DNA from 3 places in the Streptomyces sp. NPDC031064 genome. Region 2 is predicted to be linked to each of the others. Evidence: riboswitches for the same ligand, from Rfam matches in the RefSeq annotation. Region 2 holds a riboswitch; each other region holds the start of a gene.
The links. A riboswitch is a leader RNA that binds a small molecule or an ion and turns the genes downstream of it on or off. The one in region 2 is predicted to bind cyclic di-AMP.

Region 1 (6,887 bases), on a different contig from region 2:
GCGGCCGGTGAGCCGGGAGCGGCGGGCCTGCCGGCGGGTCTGGGAGCGGTAGACGCGGGCGGCGGTCTGCTCGCCGAGCAGTCGCAGCCTGGTCGCGGTGGAGAACCGGTCCCGGGCCATGTCGTGTACCCGCCTCCCCTTGCCCGTTACGTACGTACGTCCCCGGACACGGTACGGGACCGTGGCCGGGGACGTACGTAACCGGGCTATGCGACCGGGCCGGTGATCAGCCCTTGAAGCGCGGGAAGGCGCTGCGGCCCGCGTACACCGCGGCGTCGTCGAGGATCTCCTCGATGCGCAGGAGCTGGTTGTACTTGGCGACGCGCTCGGAACGGGCCGGGGCGCCGGTCTTGATCTGGCCGCAGTTGGTGGCGACGGCCAGATCGGCGATGGTGACGTCCTCGGTCTCGCCGGAGCGGTGCGACATCATGCACTTGAAGCCGTTGCGCTGGGCCATCTCGACGGCGTCCAGGGTCTCGGTCAGCGAACCGATCTGGTTGACCTTGACCAGCAGGGCGTTCGCGGCACCCTCGTCGATGCCGCGCGCCAGGCGCTCCGGGTTGGTGACGAACAGGTCGTCGCCGACGAGCTGGACCTTGGTGCCCAGCTTCTCGGTGATGGTCTTCCAGCCGTCCCAGTCGTCCTCGAACAGCGGGTCCTCGATGGAGACCAGCGGGTACGCCTCGACGAGCTCGGCGTAGTAGTCCGTCATCTCGGCGGCCGAGCGGGACTTGCCCTCGAACTGGTAGGCACCGTCCTTGTAGAACTCGGACGCGGCGACGTCGAGCGCCAGGGCGATGTCCTTGCCCGGGGCGTAGCCGGCCTGCTTGATGGCCTCGAGGATGAGGTCGAGGGCGGCGCGGTTGGAGTCCAGGTTCGGGGCGAAGCCGCCCTCGTCGCCCAGGCCCGTGGACAGGCCCTTGTCCTTCAGGACCTTCTTCAGCGTGTGGTAGACCTCGGCACCCCAGCGCAGCGCCTCGGAGAAGGACTCCGCGCCGATCGGGGCGATCATGAACTCCTGGATGTCCACGTTGGAGTCGGCGTGCGAGCCGCCGTTCAGGATGTTCATCATCGGAACGGGCAGCAGGTGCGCGTTCGGGCCGCCCAGGTAGCGGAAGAGCGGGAGGTCGGACGCCTCGGAGGCGGCGTGCGCGACGGCGAGGGAGACGCCGAGGATGGCGTTGGCGCCGAGCGAGGACTTGTCCGGCGTGGCGTCCAGGTCGAACATCGCCTGGTCGATCAGCCGCTGCTCGGTGGCGTCGTAGCCGACGAGCTCCGGGCCGATCTGCTCGATGACGGCGAGGACGGCCTTCTCGACACCCTTGCCGAGGTAGCGGTCCTTGTCACCGTCGCGGAGCTCGAGGGCCTCGAACGCACCGGTGGAGGCACCGGACGGGACGGCAGCACGGCCGGTGCTGCCGTCGTCGAGGCCGACCTCGACCTCGACCGTGGGGTTGCCTCGGGAGTCCAGGATTTCCCGGGCTACGACGACGTCGATGGACGGCACGAGCATCTCCTTCTGGGATGTGACGCAAAATGTGACGCATGCGGTGCAGGGTCTCTTTGGCCTTGCGGCAAGAGCCTAACCGGCCGGGGAGCCGTGACCAGCCGACGCCCGCCTCCTGGGACGAAAAAGGGCTCACCAGGCTGCATTGCGGGCGAAACGCCACGAAACCTACCGGTCGGTAATGTGGCTGGAGCGCGGAACCCCGGCCCGGCACGCACGGGGGAAGGGCGCGCCGGGCCGGGGTGGTCCCGCGGGGGTCAGCTCAGGTGGAGCTGCTGGCCCGGGTAGATCAGGTCGGCGTCGTCGACGATGTCCTTGTTCAGCTCGAAGAGCTTCTGCCAGCCGCCCGCGACCTTCTTGTCGGCGGCGATGGTGCTGAGCGTGTCGCCGGCCTTGACCTTGTACTCGCCGTCGCCCTTCTCGACCTTCTTGCCGGTCGGGGTGGTGACGGTCTTCGGCGCGGCCTTCTTCTCGGCCTTCGGGGCGGTGCGCTGCTCGCTGCGCGTGGTGGGCTGCTCGGCCTTGCGCTCCTGGACCGGGGCCCCCTGGTACGAGGCGTTGGACAGGCCGACGCCGCAGTGCGGCCAGGCGCCCTTGCCCTGGCCCGCCAGGACCTTCTCGGCTATCTCGATCTGCTGCGACTTGGAGGCCTGGTCGGCGGTCGCGGCGTACGCGGTGCCGCCGTACGCGGCCCAGGTGGAGGCCGAGAACTGGAGGCCGCCGTAGTAGCCGTTGCCGGTGTTGATGGACCAGTTGCCGCCGGACTCGCACTGGGCGACCTTGTCCCACTCGGCGGCGGTGGCGGCCGAGGCGGACGTGGCGCCCATCAGCGGGGCGGCGACGGCGACACCGGTGATGCCGGCGAACGCGGCGAACCGGGCGGCCTTGGAGGGGCGACGGTGCTTGGCCTTGCTGGAGAACAGCATGGGACATCTCCTCACCGACGCCTGCGAGGTGAGCTGTCGGGTTCGGGCGTGAGCTGCCCGGCCGCGCGGCACCGCGGTGCGGCGCGCGGCTTCACCCCAAGCCGGTCCGCGCCATGTCTCCATGGCCGGGCCCGGCACTTACCTTGGGTCCCCCGCTCCTGCCTTCGGCGCGTGACGCGACGACTGTTCCCGTCGACCGGCGGCAGGATTCGGCGTTCCGGTCGATGGGGCCCGCGGTGGCGAGCGGTCACGACCGTAAACAGAGACCTCCCCGAAGTTCAAAGGCGGACATCGGGGTCAATCCGCCCTTATGCGCCTGCCCTTGACGGGCGTTTACGCAGGTGAAGGGCGGATTGTGCGCTTCGGGCGGCCACGGTGCGCCAGTTGGGGCGAAGAGATTCATGTCTCACTTACCCAGAAGTGGACATAACCCCTGCCCCTACGGCTGATCCGTCGTCAGGTCGAGGCTCTGACCGGGGACGATGAGGTCCGGATCGGCGCCGACGGTCTCCTGGTTGGCCTCGTAGAGGGCGGGCCAGCCGCCGGGGACGTCGTGCTCGTCCGCGATGCTCCAGAGGTTGTCGCCGGGGCGGACGGTGTACGCGCCGGGCTCGACACTGCCGGGGTCGCGCGACGCTCCGTCACCCCGGGAGGGGTGGCCGTCGCTTTCGCGCCCGGTGGCCGAATTGCCGGTATCAGCGGGCTTGGCAGGATCGGTGGGCTTGGTGGTGGTTTCGCCCTCCGGTGCGGCTGGGGCGACCGGGGCGGTCGGGTCGGTCGCCGGAGTCTCCTCGGGAGACGGCTCGCCGCGGTGCTTGCCGGTGCCCGGAGCGGGGGTCGCGCCGGGCGCCGTCGGAGCGGGCTCGGTGGGCAGGAGCGTTCCGGCCGGGCCGGTCGGTGTGGCGGCCGGGTCGGTGGGCGCGGCCGGGTCCGTCGGCGTGGCGGGCGCGGTCGGGCCTTCGAGGGTCTCGGCCGGGTCCGTCGGCTCGGCGCTCTGTGCCGGGGCGGACGGCTCAGGGGCGGTCTCGGTGGGCGCGACGCCCAGGTCGGTCCCCGGCGTCTCGGCGGCGCCGCCCAGGCCGGCGATCGGGGCGCAGGTCTCCCACGCCTTGACGCCCGTCGCCGCGTAGACCTTCTCGGCGACGGATATCTGCTCGGTGCGGCTGGCGAGGTCGGGGCGCGCGGCGTGGGCGAGGCCCCCGTACGACTCCCAGGTCTCCTGCGACATCTGGAGGCCGCCGTAGAAGCCGTTGCCCAGGTCGGCGCTCCACAGGCCGCCGGACTCGCATTCGGCCACCCGGTCCCAGGTGGTCGCGTCGGCCGCCGACGCGGAACCCGCGCCGAGCAGCGGGAGCGCGATGGCGGATCCGGTCACCCCTGCCGCGACGACGATGGCGGGGGCTTGACGGGGTCGTCGGTGCCGGCCGTTCCCGGAGCGCATGCGGTGCTGCCTTTCGCGTGACTGCTGAGGTGACGGTGAACGTAGCGGCATTCGAACGTCAGTCACAAGTCGATGCACCGGAGATTACGCGAAGATCACAGATCTGATGGGTCGTCAGCCGACATGAGGGGTGAACTCGACCGGGAGCGTGCGCAGTCCACGCATAATGAGCCCGCCACGCCACCGCAAATCGGTAGGATCCACCGCAAGTCGCAAGTCCGGCAGCCGGGTCAGCAGGGTCGCCAGGGCGGTCTGCCCCTCCAGCCGGGCGAGCGGCGCGCCCAGGCAGTAGTGGATGCCGTGCCCGTACCCCAGGTGCTGGTTGTCCCGCCGGGCCAGGTCCAGCGCGTCCGGGTCGGCGAACCGCTCCGGGTCGCGGTCGGCGGCGGCGAGGACGACGAGGACGGGGTCACCGGCCGCGATCCGCTCGTCGCCGATGGTGAGCGGCTCGGTCGCGAACCGCCACGTCGCCAGCTCCACCGGGCCGTCGTAGCGCAGCAGTTCCTCGACCCCGCTCTCCAGCAGCCCGTGCTCGCCGGCGGCGAGGGACTCCTGGAGCCGGGCGCGCTGGTCCGGGTGACGAAGCAGGGCATAGACCCCATTACCGATCAGATTCACGGTCGTCTCGAAACCCGCGAACAGAAGGATGAACGCCATCGCGGCGGCCTCGTTCTCGGTGAGGTGCTCGCCGTGGTCCGAGGCCTTGATGAGCCCTGAGATCAGGTCGTCACCCGGATCCTCGCGCTTGCGGTGGATCAGCTCGGCGAGGTACCCGCGCATCTTCTTCACCGACCGCGCGACCCCGCCGCGCGGCCCGCCGCCGTGCCGGATCATCATCCCCGCCCAGTCGCGGAAGTCGTCCTGGTCCTCACGCGGGACGCCCAGCATGTCGCAGATGGCGTAGATGGGGAGCGGGAAGGCGAACTCGTGGATGAGGTCGGCGCTGCCCTTCGCGGCGAAGTTGTCGATCAACCGGTCCGTCAGCTCCTGGACGCGGGGCGCGAACTCCGCCACACGCCGGGGCGTGAACGCCTTGGAGACCAGGCGGCGCAGCCGGGTGTGGTCCGGCGGGTCGATGTTGAGCAGGTGCGTCATCAGCTCGGCCTTGCGCTCACCGGGGATGCCGGTCTTGCCCTTGGCGTGCGCGGGCTCGTCGTGATGTGCGGGGTTCTTGCTCAGCCGCTGGTCCGCCAGCGCCTGCCGGGCGTCCGCGTACCGCGTCACCAGCCACGCCTCCACCCCGCTGGGCAGCCTGGTCCGGTGCACGGGCGCGTGCTCCCGGAGCCAGGCGTAGGCGGGGTACGGATCGGTGGCGAACTCCCAGGTGAAGAGTTCGGGCGCGGCGTTCGGGTCGTTCACGCCTCGACGTTAACGCGTCGGCGCCCACGCCCCTCGGGCACGTGCCCCGGCCCCGACCGGGGCGGGCCGCCCGGTAGGGGCGCCGCCCAGCAGGGGCGCCACCCGGTAGGGGCGCCACCCGGTAGGGGCGCCGCCCGGCGGGCGCGCCGCGCCCCGTGCGGGGCCGGTGCCGTCGCCCTCCGCCGCCCCGCACCGGCGAGGGCGCCACCCGGTAGGGGCGCCGCCCGGCGGGCGCGCCGCGCCCCGTGCGGGGCCGGTGCCGTCGCCCTCCGCCGCCCCGCGCGGGTCAGGTGCTCTGGCCCTCCGCCGTGCGGATCGCGTCCCGGTAGGTGCGGCCGGCGGCTCGCAGCGCGGCCTCGGGGTCCACGCCCGCCGCTTCGGCCCGTACCGCCAGGGCGAGCAGCTCGTAGCCGATGCCGTCGCCGGACGGGACCGGGACGTCCAGGCCCGCGTTGCGGACCCGGCTCGCGAGCTTGGCCGCCAGGGCGAGGCCGGGCTGGCCGAGCGGGACACCGTCGGTCACGGACGCGCGCTGCTTCTCGACCGCCTTCGTGCGCAGCCAGTGCTCCTTGACCTCCTCCGGCGTCTCGGCGCGCTCCTCGCCGAAGACGTGGGGGTGGCGGTGGATGAGCTTCTCGACGATCGTGCCCGCCACGTCGTCGATCGAGAAGGGCTCCTCCTCGTGCTCCTCGGCGATCCGGGCGTGGAAGACCACCTGGAGCAGGACGTCCCCGAGCTCCTCGCGCAGTTCGTCGCGGTCGCCGTCCTCGATGGCCTCGACGAGTTCGTACGCCTCCTCGATGCCGTACTTGGCCAGGCCCTCGTGCGTCTGCCGCGACGACCAGGGGCATTCGCGGCGGATACGGTCCATGACCTCGACGAGGTCCAGCAGCCGCGCGCCCGGCAGGTCGTACGAACCGGGGAGCAGCTCCAGGTCGGGCATCGACACCCGGCCGGAGCCCGCCATCCGGGCCAGCCCGTCCGTCAGGGCACGATCGCCCTCGCCGGTCGCGACGACCACCACCGTGCGGCCTCCGGCGCAGGCGCCGACCAGTTCCTCGGCGGTCGGCGCCGCGATCTCGACCGTGACGCCCGCCTCCCGCAGGTACGGGAGCTGGGGGTGCGCCTCGTCGGCGCACAGCACCCGGTCCGCGGCGTGCAGCGTCCGCCACGCGGGCCAGGACAGCAGCCCCGGCGCGACGCGGTGGCTGGCGGTGAGCAGGACGATACGGCCGGGGGTCCCGGCGTCGAGCGTGTCGGGGGTGTCGGGGGTGTCGGCGTTCACCCCTCGAACCTACATCTGCTGCCGGCCGCCGAGCTGCCGGAGCCAGGGTGCACTGTACTCGCCGAGCTGGATCTTGTCGTTGTCCCACGTGCCGTAGCGCGGGTTCACGTCGATGTCGAGCTCCTTGGAGGCGGCGGCGAACACCTCGGTGAGCTTCTGCTGCCCCTCCGGGGTGTTCCCCGCGCCCAGTTTGGCGGCGATCTTGTTCATGAGGACGTTGCGCCGCACCACGCTGTCGATCTCGTCGGGGGCCACGCCCTGCTGCTGGAGCAGCATCGCGGCGAGCTGCTCCTCGCCGCCGCTCTGGCCCGCCGCGGCCCGCCGGGTCTCCTGGACCTCCTTGCGGCTGGCGGTGATGCCGTGGTCGGC
Region 2 (6,887 bases):
ATCGCGTACTCGGGTAACTCGGGCAACTCCACCGGACCGCACCTCCACTTCGAGGTACGGCCCGGCGGCGGCGCCGCGATCGACCCGCTGCCGTGGCTGCGCAGCCACGGCCTCGACCCGACCTCGTAAGCCTCTGAGCGACTCCTACAGCTTCTCGACCGGCGCGTACCGCAGCAGCAGCCGCTTCGGCTTCTCGTCCCCGAAGTCGATCGTCGCCTGCGCGTCGGCGCCCGCGCCCGTCACCGCCATCACGGTCCCAAGGCCGAACTGGTCGTGCGTCACCCGGTCGCCGACCGCCAGCGAGATCACCGGCTTGTCGGTCGTACGCCGCGTGGCGAAGCCCGAGGGGCCGGACCGGGAGCGGGCCGAGAGCGACGAGGACAGCGACGAGGCGATCCCGGACGTCGGTCCGGCGGGCTTGGCCATCGCGCCCGTACGCTTCCACTCCAGGTGCTGTCCCGGGATCTCCTCCAGGAACCGCGACGGCGGGTTGTACGAGGGCTGGCCCCACGCGCTGCGCATCGTGGAGCGCGTCAGGTAGAGCCGCTCGCGGGCGCGCGTGATGCCCACGTACGCCAGGCGCCGCTCCTCCTCCAGCTCCTTGGTCTGGCCGAGGGCGCGCATGTGCGGGAAGACGCCGTCCTCCATGCCGGTCAGGAACACCACCGGGAACTCCAGGCCCTTGGCGGTGTGCAGCGTCATCAGCGTGATGACGCCGGAGCCTTCCTCGTCCTCGTCGGGGATCTGGTCGGAGTCGGCGACGAGCGCCACCTGCTCCAGGAACTCGGCCAGGGTGCCGGGCTCCTCGCCGCGCTCCTGCTCGAACTCCAGGGCCACGGCGGCGAGCTCCTGGAGGTTCTCGATGCGGGTCTCGTCCTGCGGGTCGGTGGAGGCCTGGAGCTCGGCGAGGTATCCCGTCCGCTCCAGGACGGCCTCCAGGACCACCGCCGGTCCGGCGCCCGACTCCACGATGGTTCGCAGCTCGTCCATCAGCGTGTTGAACCGCTTCACGGCGTTCGCCGACCGGGCGGCCATGCCGTACGCCTCGTCGACGCGGCGCAGCGCCTGCGGGAAGGTGATCCTCTCGCGCAGCGCCAGCGCGTCGATCATCGCCTCGGCGCGCTCGCCGATGCCGCGCTTGGGGACGTTGAGGATGCGGCGCAGCGGGACGTTGTCCTCGGGGTTGGCCAGCACGCGCAGGTAGGCGAGGACGTCCCGGACTTCCTTGCGCTCGTAGAAGCGGACGCCGCCGACGACCTTGTACGGCAGGCCGACGCGGATGAAGATCTCCTCGAAGACACGGGACTGGGCGTTCGTCCGGTAGAAGACGGCGACGTCGCCGGCCTTCGCCTCGCCCGCGTCCGTCAGCCGGTCGATCTCGTCGGCGACGAACTGCGCCTCGTCGTGCTCGGTGTCCGCGACGTACCCGATGATGCGGGCGCCCTCGCCGGCGTTGGTCCACAGGTTCTTGGGGCGGCGGCTCTCGTTGCGCTCGATCACGGCGTTGGCGGCGGACAGGATGGTCTGCGTGGAGCGGTAGTTCTGCTCCAGCAGGATGGTGGTCGCGTCCGGGTAGTCCTCCTCGAACTGGAGGATGTTGCGGATGGTCGCGCCGCGGAAGGCGTAGATCGACTGGTCGGCGTCACCGACGACGCACAGCTCGGCGGGGTCGAGGTCCTCGTACCCGGTGCCGACCAGCTCGCGGACGAGGGTGTACTGGGCGTGGTTGGTGTCCTGGTACTCGTCCACGAGCACATGGCGGAAGCGGCGGCGGTAGTGCTCGGCGACGTCCGGGAACGCCTGGAGCAGGTGGACCGTCGTCATGATGATGTCGTCGAAGTCCAGGGCATTGGCCTCGCGCAGCCGCGCCTGGTACATCCGGTACGCCTCGGCGAGGGTCTTCTCGAAGCCGTCGGCGGCCTGGTCGGCGAAGGTCTCCTCGTCGATCAGCTCGTTCTTCAGGTTCGAGATCTTGGCGCTGAAGGACTTCGGCGGGAACTTCTTCGGGTCGAGGTCCAGGTCGCGGCAGACCAGCGACATCAGCCGCTTGGAGTCGGCCGCGTCGTAGATCGAGAAGGACGACGTGAAGCCCAGCCTCTTCGACTCGCGGCGCAGGATGCGGACGCACGCGCTATGGAAGGTCATGACCCACATGGCGTTGGCGCGCGGGCCGACGAGCTGCTCGACGCGCTCCTTCATCTCACCGGCGGCCTTGTTGGTGAAGGTGATCGCCAGTATCTGGCCCGGGTGGACGTGGCGGGTGGCCAGCAGGTGGGCGATGCGGTGGGTCAGCACCCGGGTCTTGCCGGACCCGGCACCGGCGACGATGAGCAGCGGCGAGCCGGTGTGCACGACGGCGGCGCGCTGCTGGTCGTTCAGCCCCTCCAGCAGCGCGGCGGGGTCGACGACGGGGCGCGGGGCACCGTCGCGGTAGTACGTGTCCCGCGGCGGGGGCACGTCGAAGCGGTCCCCGAAGAGGTCGTGCGGGACCTCCTCCGCGGCCGGGGCGTCCCCGGGGCCCTCGGAGTCCTCGGGCGGCGGCGGGGGCTCCTCGGAGGCGTGGTTCCGGAGGTCCGCCAGGAAGCTGTCGTCAAAGAGGCTGCTCATCGCCTATCGAGTCTAGGCCGCCCCACTGACAGCCGTGGACGAACCGGCCGACAGCCGCGGACGGAACGGCCGACAGCCGTGGACCGACCCGGAAGAGGCCCGATTCGTCACCCTCCGTACCGAGTCGACGACATCACGCCAAGGTCACGAAAACGTATCGGGCATATCGAACATCATCCTTCACAGCACCACCACAGGTTGGCTAGCGTGCTCGCCCAAGCGGTCCGTTCTCTCATCGGCGAACCACGCCAATCGGATCGCCCACGCCGAATTCGTGCTGCTCTCATGGCAGTTCGGAACCGGGGACCCATCACGTACGACCGAGGTGAATCGGCCCGCAGCCCCTCGGGCACGGCCGTAGGGCACCTTCCGTTCCGCCCGAACCTGACAGCTAACCCGGTAGGCGGTCCACGGAAGGAGATGCCGGCCTTGGCGTCGCATCGCAAGCCGCGCGCATCGCGCACCTTGCAGACCCTGCATGCCCACTCCCCCGCCGTCGGGGTCACGACGGCCGCCGCCCTGGCCTCGGTCACGCTCCTGTCGTCACAGAGCGCGACCGCCGCGCCGGGTGCGCCGGCCGACCCGGACCGGGGGCCGACGGTCGAGGAGGTCCAGAGAAAGGTCGACGACCTCTACCGCCAGGCGGGCACGGCGACGCAGCAGTACAACAAGGCCAAGGAGGCCACGGACCGGCAGCGGCGCGAGGTCGGCGGGATGCTCGACGAGGCCGCTCGGCGAACGGAAGCGCTGAACGAGTCGCGCCGCACCCTCGGCAGCTACGCGGCCGCCCAGTACCGCTCGGGCGGGCTGGGCCCGACCGCGTCGCTGATCTTCTCGGACAGCCCGCAGGCGTTCGTGGACCAGGCGCAGCTCATGGACCGGCTCACCGAGCGGCAGCACGAGACGCTGACCGACTACCGGACCCGGCAGGCCGAGGCCGCGGAGCAGCGGGCGGAGGCGACGCGGCAACTGGAGTCGCTCAGCGCCTCGCAGGCCTCACTCCGTACCGCCAAGCAGACCGTGCAGCGGCAACTGAGCGAGGCGCGGGCGCTGCTGGCGCGGTTGACGGCCGAGGAGCGGGCGCGGCTGGCCGAGCTGGAGCGCGAGCGGGAGGAGGAGGCCCGCCGCCGGGCCGAGGAGAAGGCGCGGGCGGAGGAGAGGGCGCGCGCCGAGGAGAAGGCGCGGGCGGAGGCGGAAGAGGCCCGCAAGCGCCACGAGGGGCGGCAGCAGGAGGAGGACCGGCAGCCGGAGGGGGACGGCGGCCACACCGCCAAGGCCGGCAAGGTCCTCGCCTTCGCCGAGGCGCAGATGGGCAAGCCGTACGTGTGGGGGGCGACCGGCCCGAGCTCGTACGACTGCTCCGGGCTCACCCAGGCCGCGTGGCGGGCGGCGGGCGTCGACCTGCCCCGTACGACGTGGGACCAGGTGAAGGCCGGCACGCGGGTCGCCACGGAGGACCTTCGCCCCGGCGACCTGGTGTTCTTCTACGACGACATCAGCCACGTCGGCATCTACAAGGGCGACGGGAAGATGATCCACGCCCCCAGGCCCGGCGCCAACGTCCGCGAGGAGTCCATCTACTACATGCCCATCCACAGCAGCGTGCGCCCGGCCTGACGGGCCCGCGAGCCGGGTCAGCTCCAGACGGTGGTGACCCGGGTCAGGTCCAGACGGTGGCGATGAAGATGTTCGCCATCGTCAGGCCGCCCACGGCGCCGAAGACCGCCTTGTCGACCCGCTCCTCGTCCCGCTTGACGTAGACCAGGCCGAGGATGGCCACCAGGATCGCCAGCTTCACGCCGATCTTGATGTTGTTCACGGTCTGGTCGTCGGCCTGGTTGAGGCCGACCAGGATCACGCCCGTGACGAGCATGGTCAGGGCGCCGTGCAGCATCGCCGGGCCGAAGCGCGCCGTACCCTCGCCCATCGCCTTCATCTGGGTCATGAAGCCGCCCAGGAGGGCGGCGATACCGATGATGTGCAGCGCGACGAAGACATTGATGAGTACGTCCATGGGGCGGAGCCTAGCCGGGGCAATACCACCGGCCGCCGGTCAGGGTTGCCTCATTCGCCGCATCGGTCACGGCTGATACGGAATGCGGGATTCCGAGCGGGTGTCTTCTGTCGGATCCGCTCCCTGAACCCTCACCTGCGGCCAACTGCGGTCATGTCACCGCCCCGCCGTGACCCCCAGGTTTAGCGTCCTTCCCCAGCCGCCCCAGGCCCCGTCCGAAGGGAAGTGACCCGTCCCGTGGCAGCGCACCGGAAGCCCAGGCAGCACCCTCTGAGCGGCCGCACGGCCGTCACCCTCGCGCTCGCCGGGGCGGCCACCGCCACCGCCTTCGAGGGTTCCGGCCACGCCGAGCCCCACCTCACCCCCGCCCAGGTGAAGGCGAGGGTCGACCGGCTGTACCAGGAGGCCGAGGAGGCCACCGAGAAGTACAACGGCGCCAAGGAGGAGGCGGAACGGGCCCGGGCGTCACTGGACGCGCTGCGCGACGAGGCCGCGCGCCGGACCGGCCGGCTCAACGCCGCCCGCAACGCGCTCGGCTCCATAGCCACCGCCCAGTACCGCAACAGCGGCCTCGACCCGGCCGCCCAGCTCGCGCTCTCCAGCGACCCCGGTACCTACCTGGAGGGCGCCGCCCTCGCGGAACGGGTCGGTGACCGCCAGGCCACGGCCGTCACCGTCGCCCGGAGCCAGGTCACCGAGCTGGCCCGGCTGCGCGCCGAGGCCGCCGGGCGGCAGCGCGACCTCACGGCCCACCAGGCGGAGCTGGGCCGCCACAAGGCCACCGTGCGGTCCAGGCTCGCCGCCGCCGAGAAGCTCCTCGCCCGGCTCACCGCCGCCCAGCGCGCCGCGTACGACGCCCCCTCCCGTACCGCACCGGGCACCGCGCCGCGAGGCCCGGTCCCGGCGCCCAACCCCCGCGCGGCGCAGGCCGTCTCGTACGCGTACGGCGCCTTGGGCAAGCCGTACGTGTGGGGCGCGACCGGCCCGTCGGCCTTCGACTGCTCGGGGCTCACCCAGGCCGCCTGGCGCTCCGCCGGGGTGTCGCTGCCCCGCACCACGTACACCCAGATCGACGCCGGCCGGCGCGTGCCCCGTTCCGCGCTCGCCCCCGGCGACCTCGTGTTCTTCTACTCCGGGGTGAGCCACGTCGGTCTCTACATCGGCGACGGCAGGATGATCCACGCCCCGCGCCCGGGCGCCCCGGTGCGGATCGCGCCGATCGACGAGATGCCGTGGGCGGGCGCCACACGCGTGACGTGAGGGAAGTGCTCGTCCACTGAGGCGATCACGCGCCCGCACCGGCACCGGAGGCGGCACCCGTACCGGCACTGGTACCCGCACCGGCACCGGAGGCGGCACCCGTACCGGCACCCGTACCCGCGCCCACACCGGCACCGGAGGCGGCACCCGCGCCGGCGGCCTCGGTGCGGAACTGCTGGGTCAGCCACTGGAAGACCGACGGCACCTCGCGCACCCACGTGCTGACGCGGTGACCGCCGTAGACCTGCTGGACGTCGACGCGCGTCGGCGGCTTGGACGCCTCCCGCAACGCGACGCCCTGCTGGTAGCCGTCGCCCCCGTCCCCGGTGAGCAGCAGCGTGACGCGGGGCGGGACCGGGGCGGACCTGAGCATGTTGAGCGGGTTGTGCGCGTGCCGCAGCTCCGGGTCCTTCCCGGTGAGCGAGGACGGCTCGGCGGCCGGGTCGTTGTAGCCGGACATGCTGACGCCGAAGCGGTAGCGGTCGGGGTGGGCGATGGCCAGCTTGGTGGCGCAGTGGGCGCCGGACGAGAATCCGGCGACCGCCCAGGCGTCGGGCTTGTCGGAGGCCCGGAAGTTGTCCGTGACCATCTTGCGCACGTCCACGCTGAGCCAGGTGTCGGCGTTGATCTTGCCGGGTACGTTGGCGCAGCCGGTATCGGTGTGGCCGAGGAGGTGGCTGCGCGGCGCCACGAGGATGAACGGCTCGACGGTGCCGTTCCGCATCAGCGGCTCCACCTGCTGGGTGACGTGCATGCCGACGAACCAGGACTTCGGCGAGCCGGGGAAGCCCGAGAGCAGCTCGACGACGGGGAACTTCTTGTCCTTGTAGGCGGGGTCGTCGTACTGCGGCGGGAGCCACACGTACACCTCGGCCTTCACCCCCGATATCTGACCCTTCAGGATGGTCTTCTGTACGCCGGGGCCCATGGTGGGGTCGTCGACGCGCGTGAAGGTCTGCCTGACCTTCGGCAGGTCGGAGATGCGCTTGCCGCCCAGGCCGTCGGG
Region 3 (6,887 bases), on a different contig from region 2:
CCGTGATGGAGGGGTTGTGCACGCGTACGTCGCGGTCACGCACCCGCGCGGGCACGGTGTCGGCCGGGCCGAACTTGACCATGTCGAGCGCGCCGGGGCCGACCACCTGGGGTATCCCGTGGCGTCCGGCCGCGGCGAGCCGGTCCGGGCCCGCGGTGAGGATGCCGCCGCAGTGCTCGTCGGCGAGTTCGCAGAGGGTGAGGTCCAGGACGCCGGCGAACAGCTTCTGCCCGGCCAGGGACTCCAGGGTGCGGCCGCCGGCACCGCTGGCGTGGAAGACCAGCACCTCGTAGCCGAGCTCGGTCATCCGTTCGCGGGCGGCGTCGACGCCCGGCGTCGTCACGCCCGCCATGCTGGCCGCTATCAGCGGCCGCGCGCCGGGGCCGGGGCCGGCCGCGGGCTCCCGGGTGGCGAAGCCCTCGGCCATGCCGGCGACGGCGTCGGCGGCGTTCGCCAGGACGGGGGCGGACACGCGGTTGATCCCGGCGATGTCGACGACGCTGTACATCATGGTGATGTCGGCGGAGCCCACGTACGCCGAGACGTCACCGGCGGCCATCGATGACACCATCACCTTCGGCACCCCGAGCGGCAGTCCGCGCATCGCCCGGGTCGCGATGGACGTGCCTCCGCTGCCGCCGATGGCCAGGACACCGTGCAGGCGCCCCTCCTCGTGCAGCCGCCGCACGGTCTCGGCGGCGCCCCGGGCCATCACCGTCACGGCGGCACCCCGGTCCCCCTCGGCCCGCAGCAGCTCCAGGTCGGCGCCCGCCGCCCGGGCCACCTCGGCGCGCGGGACGTCGGCGGGTATCCGTGGTTCGCCGATGACGCCCGTGTCGACGACGAGGACGTCGACTCCCCGGCGCAGCAGCCGGTCGCGCAGCCATCCGTACTCCAGGCCTTTGGTGTCGAGGGTTCCGAGCAGCACAACGATCGCCATGCACGTACTGTCCGGCGGAATCGACTGATCGACAAGAGGGCGGCCTCCGTCCGCCTTCCGTCGCCGGGAGGTCTCCCAACGGCCATGTGTGCGTGGTTGGTTGGCATCATGAGAACTCTCGGAACAGTGCGCCGCGCATGGCGCCGCCCGGCCGTCCTCGCGCTCGGTGTCGCGCTCACCGCCGGGCTCCTCCTGACACCCGCTCCGGCGTCGGCCTCCAGCCGCGCCACCGCCGACGAGGTCCGTGTGCTCGCGTGGAACATCTTCCACGGCGGCAGGAACGACGGCCTCGGCGGCGCCGAGAACCTGCCCCGGGTCGTGGACCAGGTGGTGGCCATCGCCCCGGACGTGTTCTTCTCCGTCGAGACGTACGGGTCGGCGGACGTCATCCGCGAGGGGCTGACCCAGCGGGCCGGCAAGGGGACGTACAGCGCGACCCGTATCACCGCCGGCCGGAGCGACAACCTGTGGATCTTCACGCGCTATCCGGTCACGAAGGTCTACCCGAAGCCGTCCGGAGGCGTGGTGGGCGACTTCCACTTCGGCGGGGTGCGGGTCGAGCTGCCCAGCGGCCGGCAGGTCAGCCTGTTCGACATGTGGCTGGGGTACACCAATCCCTGGATCGGCGACATGGTCGACGCGAACGCGGTGGCGGTGCGGGAGGGCCGGCCGGTTCCGTACTCGCCCGCCCAGGTGCGTGACGCCGAGTCGGGCGCGCAACTGCCACAGGTGACGGACATCATCCGCGAGCAGTTGCCCGCCATGCTGGCCGGCAACACCGATCCGGTGATCCTCGCCGGGGACCTCAACACCCTGCCGGCCGCCGACTGGACGTCCCGGTACGCCGGGTGCCCGGACCACTTCGGCCTGCGGTACGCGCTGCGTGCCACCAAGATGGTGACCGACGCCGGGTTCACCGACACCTACCGGGCCGCCAACCCGGACGTCTGCGCGGCCGCCGGCCGGACGTGGAGTCCGCTGCCGGAGTACGACTACATGATCACGCCGGACCGGATCGACTTCGTGTTCGCGCGGGGAGCGGGCGTCTCGGTGACCGGGTCACACACGGTCGACACCCGCCTTCCGCAGCACGGACCCGGCCCCTTCTACTCGGACCACGCCGCCGTCGTCACCTCGCTGCGCGTCGACGCCGGGGCCGGGGTGTCCGACTACCGGCCGGCAGCTTCCGGCTAACGGACGGTTTCCTTCGATCGGGGGGAGGATTGAACCCTTCATCAACCGTTTGGACCCCCATAAAGCGCGCTACACCTTGGGATCGAAGGAAAATCTGGGCATTCGCACGAGTCGGGCATCTGTTAATCTGCCCGCTCCTGGATGTTCATCCACCGGTTCCCTCTCCCCCAAGCGCCCTACGCTCGCCGGGTGCAGCGAGGTGTTTCATTCGTGTACCGCACTCCGTTCTCCCCCGCGGAGGCCAGAGCGGCGCGGGCCCGCATGGGCCTGAGCACCGTTCAGGTCGCCCACTCCATGGCCGCGTGCGGCGTCCCGGTCCACCCCGACCTGGTCGCCGCCTGGGAGCAGGGCTCCCACGTCCCGTCGGAGCCCCAGCTCTTCGCCCTCGCCGATGTGCTGTGGTGCTCGTCCACCACGTTGATGGGTGTCGAGCCGCGCACGCTGGCCGAGCACCGGCTGGCCCGGCAACTGAGCGTGGAGCGGCTGGCCTACCGGATCGGGATGGACCCGGCCGAGTACCGCAAGGCGGAGGCGGCGCAGCAGTGGGACGGCGACCTGCGGCAGACCAGGGCGCTGGTGGACGCCCTCGGCCTGTCGCTGCGCAAGCTGGTCGGCATCATGGGCCGCGGCGAGGAGCTGGCCGGGCACCTGCGCTCGGCCATCGACGGCCGCTGGAAGGCCCACGTGGCGCCCGTGGCCGAGATCGTGGTGGTCAACGAGACGCTGGTGGGCGACGCGCTGCGCACGATGCACGCGGAGTTCGCGGAGTTCTCCGAGCGCTACATGGGCCACCTGGTCGCCCGCAATGACGACTCCCGCCTCAAAGAGGTCGCCGCCGAGCGCTCGGCCTACCTGCACCGGCTGGTGGACCACTTCTGGGAGCTGATCGGCGACGTGGGCGAGGAGCCCCCGTTCGACGCGACGGGCCACTGAGCCCACCCCGCGCGGACCGCCGGGTGTGACCCGCCATGCGGTCCGGCCGCCGCGGCCCGCCGTGCGGACCGCCGGGTGCGGCTCGTCCGTGCGCACCGGCCCGTGCGCACCGCCGGGTGGGGCCCGCCCGTGCGGACCGGACCGCCGCGGCCCGCCGTGCGGACCGCCGGGCGCGGCTCGTCCGTGCGCACCGGCCCGTGCGCACCGCCGGGTGGGGCCCGCCCGTGCGGCCCGTCCGTGCGGTCCGCACGGGCCGGTCCGCCGTGCGATGCACCCGCCGTGGCCCGCCCGCTGCGGCCCCCCGTGCGGTCCGCCCGCCCGGGCCGGAGTCGGCGGCCGGTCCGGCGGGCGGATGCAGGGGGCGGCGGGGGATGCCCGGGCGGGCGTGGCCGGCCCCACCGGGGTCAGCGCGTGGCGGCGCCGACCGGCGGGGGCGGCGTGCCGTCGTTCTCGTAGTCCTCCCAGTCGATCTCCATCGCCTTGCGGCGGGTGAACGCGTTGAAGAACAGGTTCAGCACGATCGCCGTGAGGCCGCCCAGGGTGATGCCGCTGTCGAGGACCGCCCGGACGTCGTCCGACATGCGGTCGAAGAACGGCGCGACCGTCGTGGGCAGCAGGGCGGCACCCAGGCTGACGGCGAGGATGAGGGCGTTGCGCTCCTCGCGCAGGTCGACCTTGCCCAGGATCTGGATGCCGACCGTGGCGACCATGCCGAACATCGCGATGGCCGCGCCGCCGAGCACGGGGTGCGGCACCGCGGCGACCAGGCTTCCGGCCTTCGGCAGCAGCCCCAGCGCGATCATGAAGACACCGGCAGCTACCGCCACGAAACGGCTCATCACCTTTGACATCCGGACAAGTCCGATGTTTTCGGCGAAGGCCACATACGGGAACGAATTCAGTACGCCACCGAGAACGGTCGCCACGCCGTCGGCGCGCAGCGCCCGCGTAACGGTGTCGCTGTCGACCTTCTTGCGGGTGATCTCACCGATCGCGTACACATCACCGGTCGTCTCGACCATCGTGATCAGCATGACCACGACCATGGCGATGATGGGCAGGAGTTCGAACTTCGGCATGCCGTAGTGGAAGGGCGTGCTGACGCCGAACCAGTCGGCGTCCTTCACGGCGCCGAAGTGCGCGTCGCCGAACAGCCAGGCGACGGCGGTGCCGGCGACGAGCCCGATGAGCACGGCGAGGCTGCTGAGGAACGGCTTGCCGACGCGCACCACCGCGAGGATGAGCAGCAGGGTGCCGAGGGCGTACGCGAGGTTCTTCCCGGAGCCGTATTCGGGCTCGCCCATGAGGTGCGCGCCGCCGGCCGCGTCCTGGAGGCCGACGGGTATCAGGGTCATGCCGATGATGGTGAGGATCGTGCCGATGACGATCGGCGGGAAATACTTCACCAACTTCCCGAAAAAGGGCGCGAAAAGGAATGTCGCGATACCGGCGGTGATCACCGCGCCGTAGACCACCAGCAGACCGGCCGTACCGCCGCCCGCGCCGATGCCGATGGCGACCATGGGTGAGACGGCGGTGAAGGTGACGCCCTGGACCAGGGGCAGCCTGGCGCCGACCTTCCAGACGCCGAGCGCCTGGATGATCGAGGCGATGCCGCAGGTCAGCAGGTCCGCGTTGATCAGGTAGACCAGCTCTTCCCGGGACAGCCCGAGGGCGTTGCCGAGGAGTACGGGGACGATGACCGCCGCCGCGTAGAACGCGAGGATGTGCTGGAAGCCGTAGAGGGTGAGCTTGGGGAGGGGGAGCATCTCGTCGACGGGATGCGTCTTCTTGCCGGAGTGCTGTCGGGAGACTCGTGCCATCTCTGCCTTGCCTTCGCGAGGTAGGTGAATGAGAGAAGGGCCAACACCTCGAGTCCCGGGTGACAGGACGAGGGCTCGTCGGCCCGTACGGAGCCGACGTCTGGCGGAGTTGCCGACATCACGTCGCCCTGCACTGCAATGTGCGTCCTGATTGACAGGACATCCTTCGATCGACCTGGCCAAGACCGTTTTGTCCTGGGATCCACAGGGGGAGCCGATCGGGGCGCTCACCTTAGTTCACGCCTGGTGTTCCTCGCGAGTAACCGGCGATACCACCCGCCCCCGGGCGCCTTCCGTCCTATTTAGTCATCTATGAGGGTTTCGCGGCTATCGCCTGCACCGCCCATATTGCGGCGAACATAAGCGACTTGTCGCCCAGGGCAGCCACGCGTGACAAGAATCACCGCCCCGTACCGGTGCCAGGGTATCGCCGGGGCCTTGTTTCGGCTTTTCAGCAGCAAAGTTGACGGCCCGCCAGATGTGCGGACAAGGACCCGTGCGCTCAATTCCAGCCTTGTTCCCCGCGACCCCTCTCGCTTACGGTCACCCTCAATCCGGATGGACCGCCGAATCCTGCCGCCGTCCGGAAACCGCACCCACCACTCACGTACGTACGGCAGGAGCGGGGGACCCAGGTAAGCCGCCGGTCCGGGGAACACCGGAACGGCTCGGGGTGAAGCCGCGCTGACACCGCGGCCGGGCATCTCCAGTCCGAACCCGACAGCTCACCTCGCAGGCGACGGAGAGGAACGCCCCATGCCCGCAAAGGGTAAGCACCGCCGCCCCAAGAACAGTCCGCTCGCCCGCCGCTTCGTCGCCGCGGGAACGGGTGGCGCCGCACTCGCGCTCCCCATGATCGGTGCCACCACCGCCGCGGCCGCCCCGAGCAGCGCCGCGCACTCGGTGACCACCGGCATTACGGCCGCCGCGCCCGCCGCCAAGAAGGCCGCCCCCGAAACGCACACCGTCGTCGCCGGCGAGTCCCTCTCCAAGATCGCGAGGGATCACGGGGTGAGCGGTGGCTGGAAGAAGCTCTACGAGGACAACCGGAAGGCCGTCGGCGCCGATCCGTCCCTGATCCGCCCCGGCCTCAAGCTGACCATCGGCACCAAGGCCCCGGCCCAGCGCTCCTCGGCGCCCGAGCGGGCCGACCGGTCCGCCGAGCGCAAGGCCGCCCCGGTCGCCGCCAAGGCCGCCTCGTACCCGGACAACCTCGACGGCTGGATCCGCGAGGCGCTGGACATCATGGCGCGGCACGGCATCCCCGGCACGTACGAGGGGATCCACCGCAACATCATGCGCGAGTCCTCGGGCAACCCCCTCGCCATCAACAACTGGGACATCAACGCCATCAACGGCACTCCCTCCAAGGGCCTCCTCCAGGTCATCGCGCCCACCTTCGAGGCCTACCACGTGCCGGGCACGGCGAACGACGCCTACGACCCGGTCGCCAACATCGTCGCCGCCTGCAACTACGCGGCGGACCGCTACGGCTCCATCGACAACGTCAACGGTCCGTACTGACCGACCCGCTTTCCCCCGCCGGGGCCGGCCGCGACGCACGCGGCCGGCCCCGGCGGCGTTAACAGAACCCCGTTTTCCTCACCAACCGGACACAAGGCGGCGCGCCGGGCCGATTGGCATTCGGCCGGTTTCCCACCTCGGCGCGGATTTTCCTGTGAAGCGTTGGTGAATTCGGTCTTCATATCCCACCGGCGATATCCCGCTGACCTCGCCGAACCGCCTCCACGTAACTCCACACACGGTGATCGCCGGTTGACCGAAAGGGTCCCTTGACCATGGTGTGGGCGGCGAACCAGACTCACACAGGCACTCAGGCATCAGGAGCCATCAGCAGACGCGCATGCCAGTGGCCCTGCGAGACCGATATCGCACGGGGTGTGTGACGGGGGAAAGACCGAAGAGCGCGCACGCGTATCCATGACCCGCGTGCGCGGTGCTCTCCTCCCCTCCTCATCTCTTGGTGCGCGAAGGGA

Region 1: linked by a shared signal. The riboswitch ahead of ACZ46W_RS19325 (transglycosylase family protein) and the one ahead of ACZ46W_RS29115 (C40 family peptidase) in region 2 are both predicted to bind cyclic di-AMP.
Region 3: linked by a shared signal. The riboswitch ahead of ACZ46W_RS23495 (transglycosylase SLT domain-containing protein) and the one ahead of ACZ46W_RS29115 (C40 family peptidase) in region 2 are both predicted to bind cyclic di-AMP.

What each region holds. Positions count from the first base shown of each region.
Region 1 is NZ_JBVIGF010000005.1:108,963-115,849, forward strand. It holds gene ACZ46W_RS19315 (FtsB family cell division protein) at 1-120, opposite strand, end outside; gene eno (phosphopyruvate hydratase) at 227-1,507, opposite strand; gene ACZ46W_RS19325 (transglycosylase family protein) at 1,765-2,433, opposite strand; cyclic di-AMP (ydaO/yuaA leader) riboswitch at 2,437-2,613, opposite strand; gene ACZ46W_RS19330 (transglycosylase family protein) at 2,873-3,808, opposite strand; gene ACZ46W_RS19335 (cytochrome P450 family protein) at 3,989-5,233, opposite strand; gene ACZ46W_RS19340 (nucleoside triphosphate pyrophosphohydrolase) at 5,520-6,518, opposite strand; gene ACZ46W_RS19345 (SurA N-terminal domain-containing protein) at 6,528-6,887, opposite strand, start outside.
Region 2 is NZ_JBVIGF010000009.1:90,436-97,322, forward strand. It holds gene ACZ46W_RS29105 (M23 family metallopeptidase) at 1-129, shown strand, start outside; gene pcrA (DNA helicase PcrA) at 145-2,607, opposite strand; cyclic di-AMP (ydaO/yuaA leader) riboswitch at 2,862-3,029, shown strand; gene ACZ46W_RS29115 (C40 family peptidase) at 3,028-4,224, shown strand; gene ACZ46W_RS29120 (hypothetical protein) at 4,268-4,621, opposite strand; gene ACZ46W_RS29125 (C40 family peptidase) at 4,859-5,881, shown strand; gene ACZ46W_RS29130 (alpha/beta hydrolase) at 5,907-6,887, opposite strand, start outside.
Region 3 is NZ_JBVIGF010000006.1:387,921-394,807, forward strand. It holds gene ACZ46W_RS23475 (Tm-1-like ATP-binding domain-containing protein) at 1-940, opposite strand, end outside; gene ACZ46W_RS23480 (endonuclease/exonuclease/phosphatase family protein) at 1,049-2,134, shown strand; gene ACZ46W_RS23485 (transcriptional regulator) at 2,345-3,067, shown strand; gene ACZ46W_RS23490 (nucleobase:cation symporter-2 family protein) at 3,472-4,890, opposite strand; cyclic di-AMP (ydaO/yuaA leader) riboswitch at 5,522-5,642, shown strand; gene ACZ46W_RS23495 (transglycosylase SLT domain-containing protein) at 5,647-6,414, shown strand.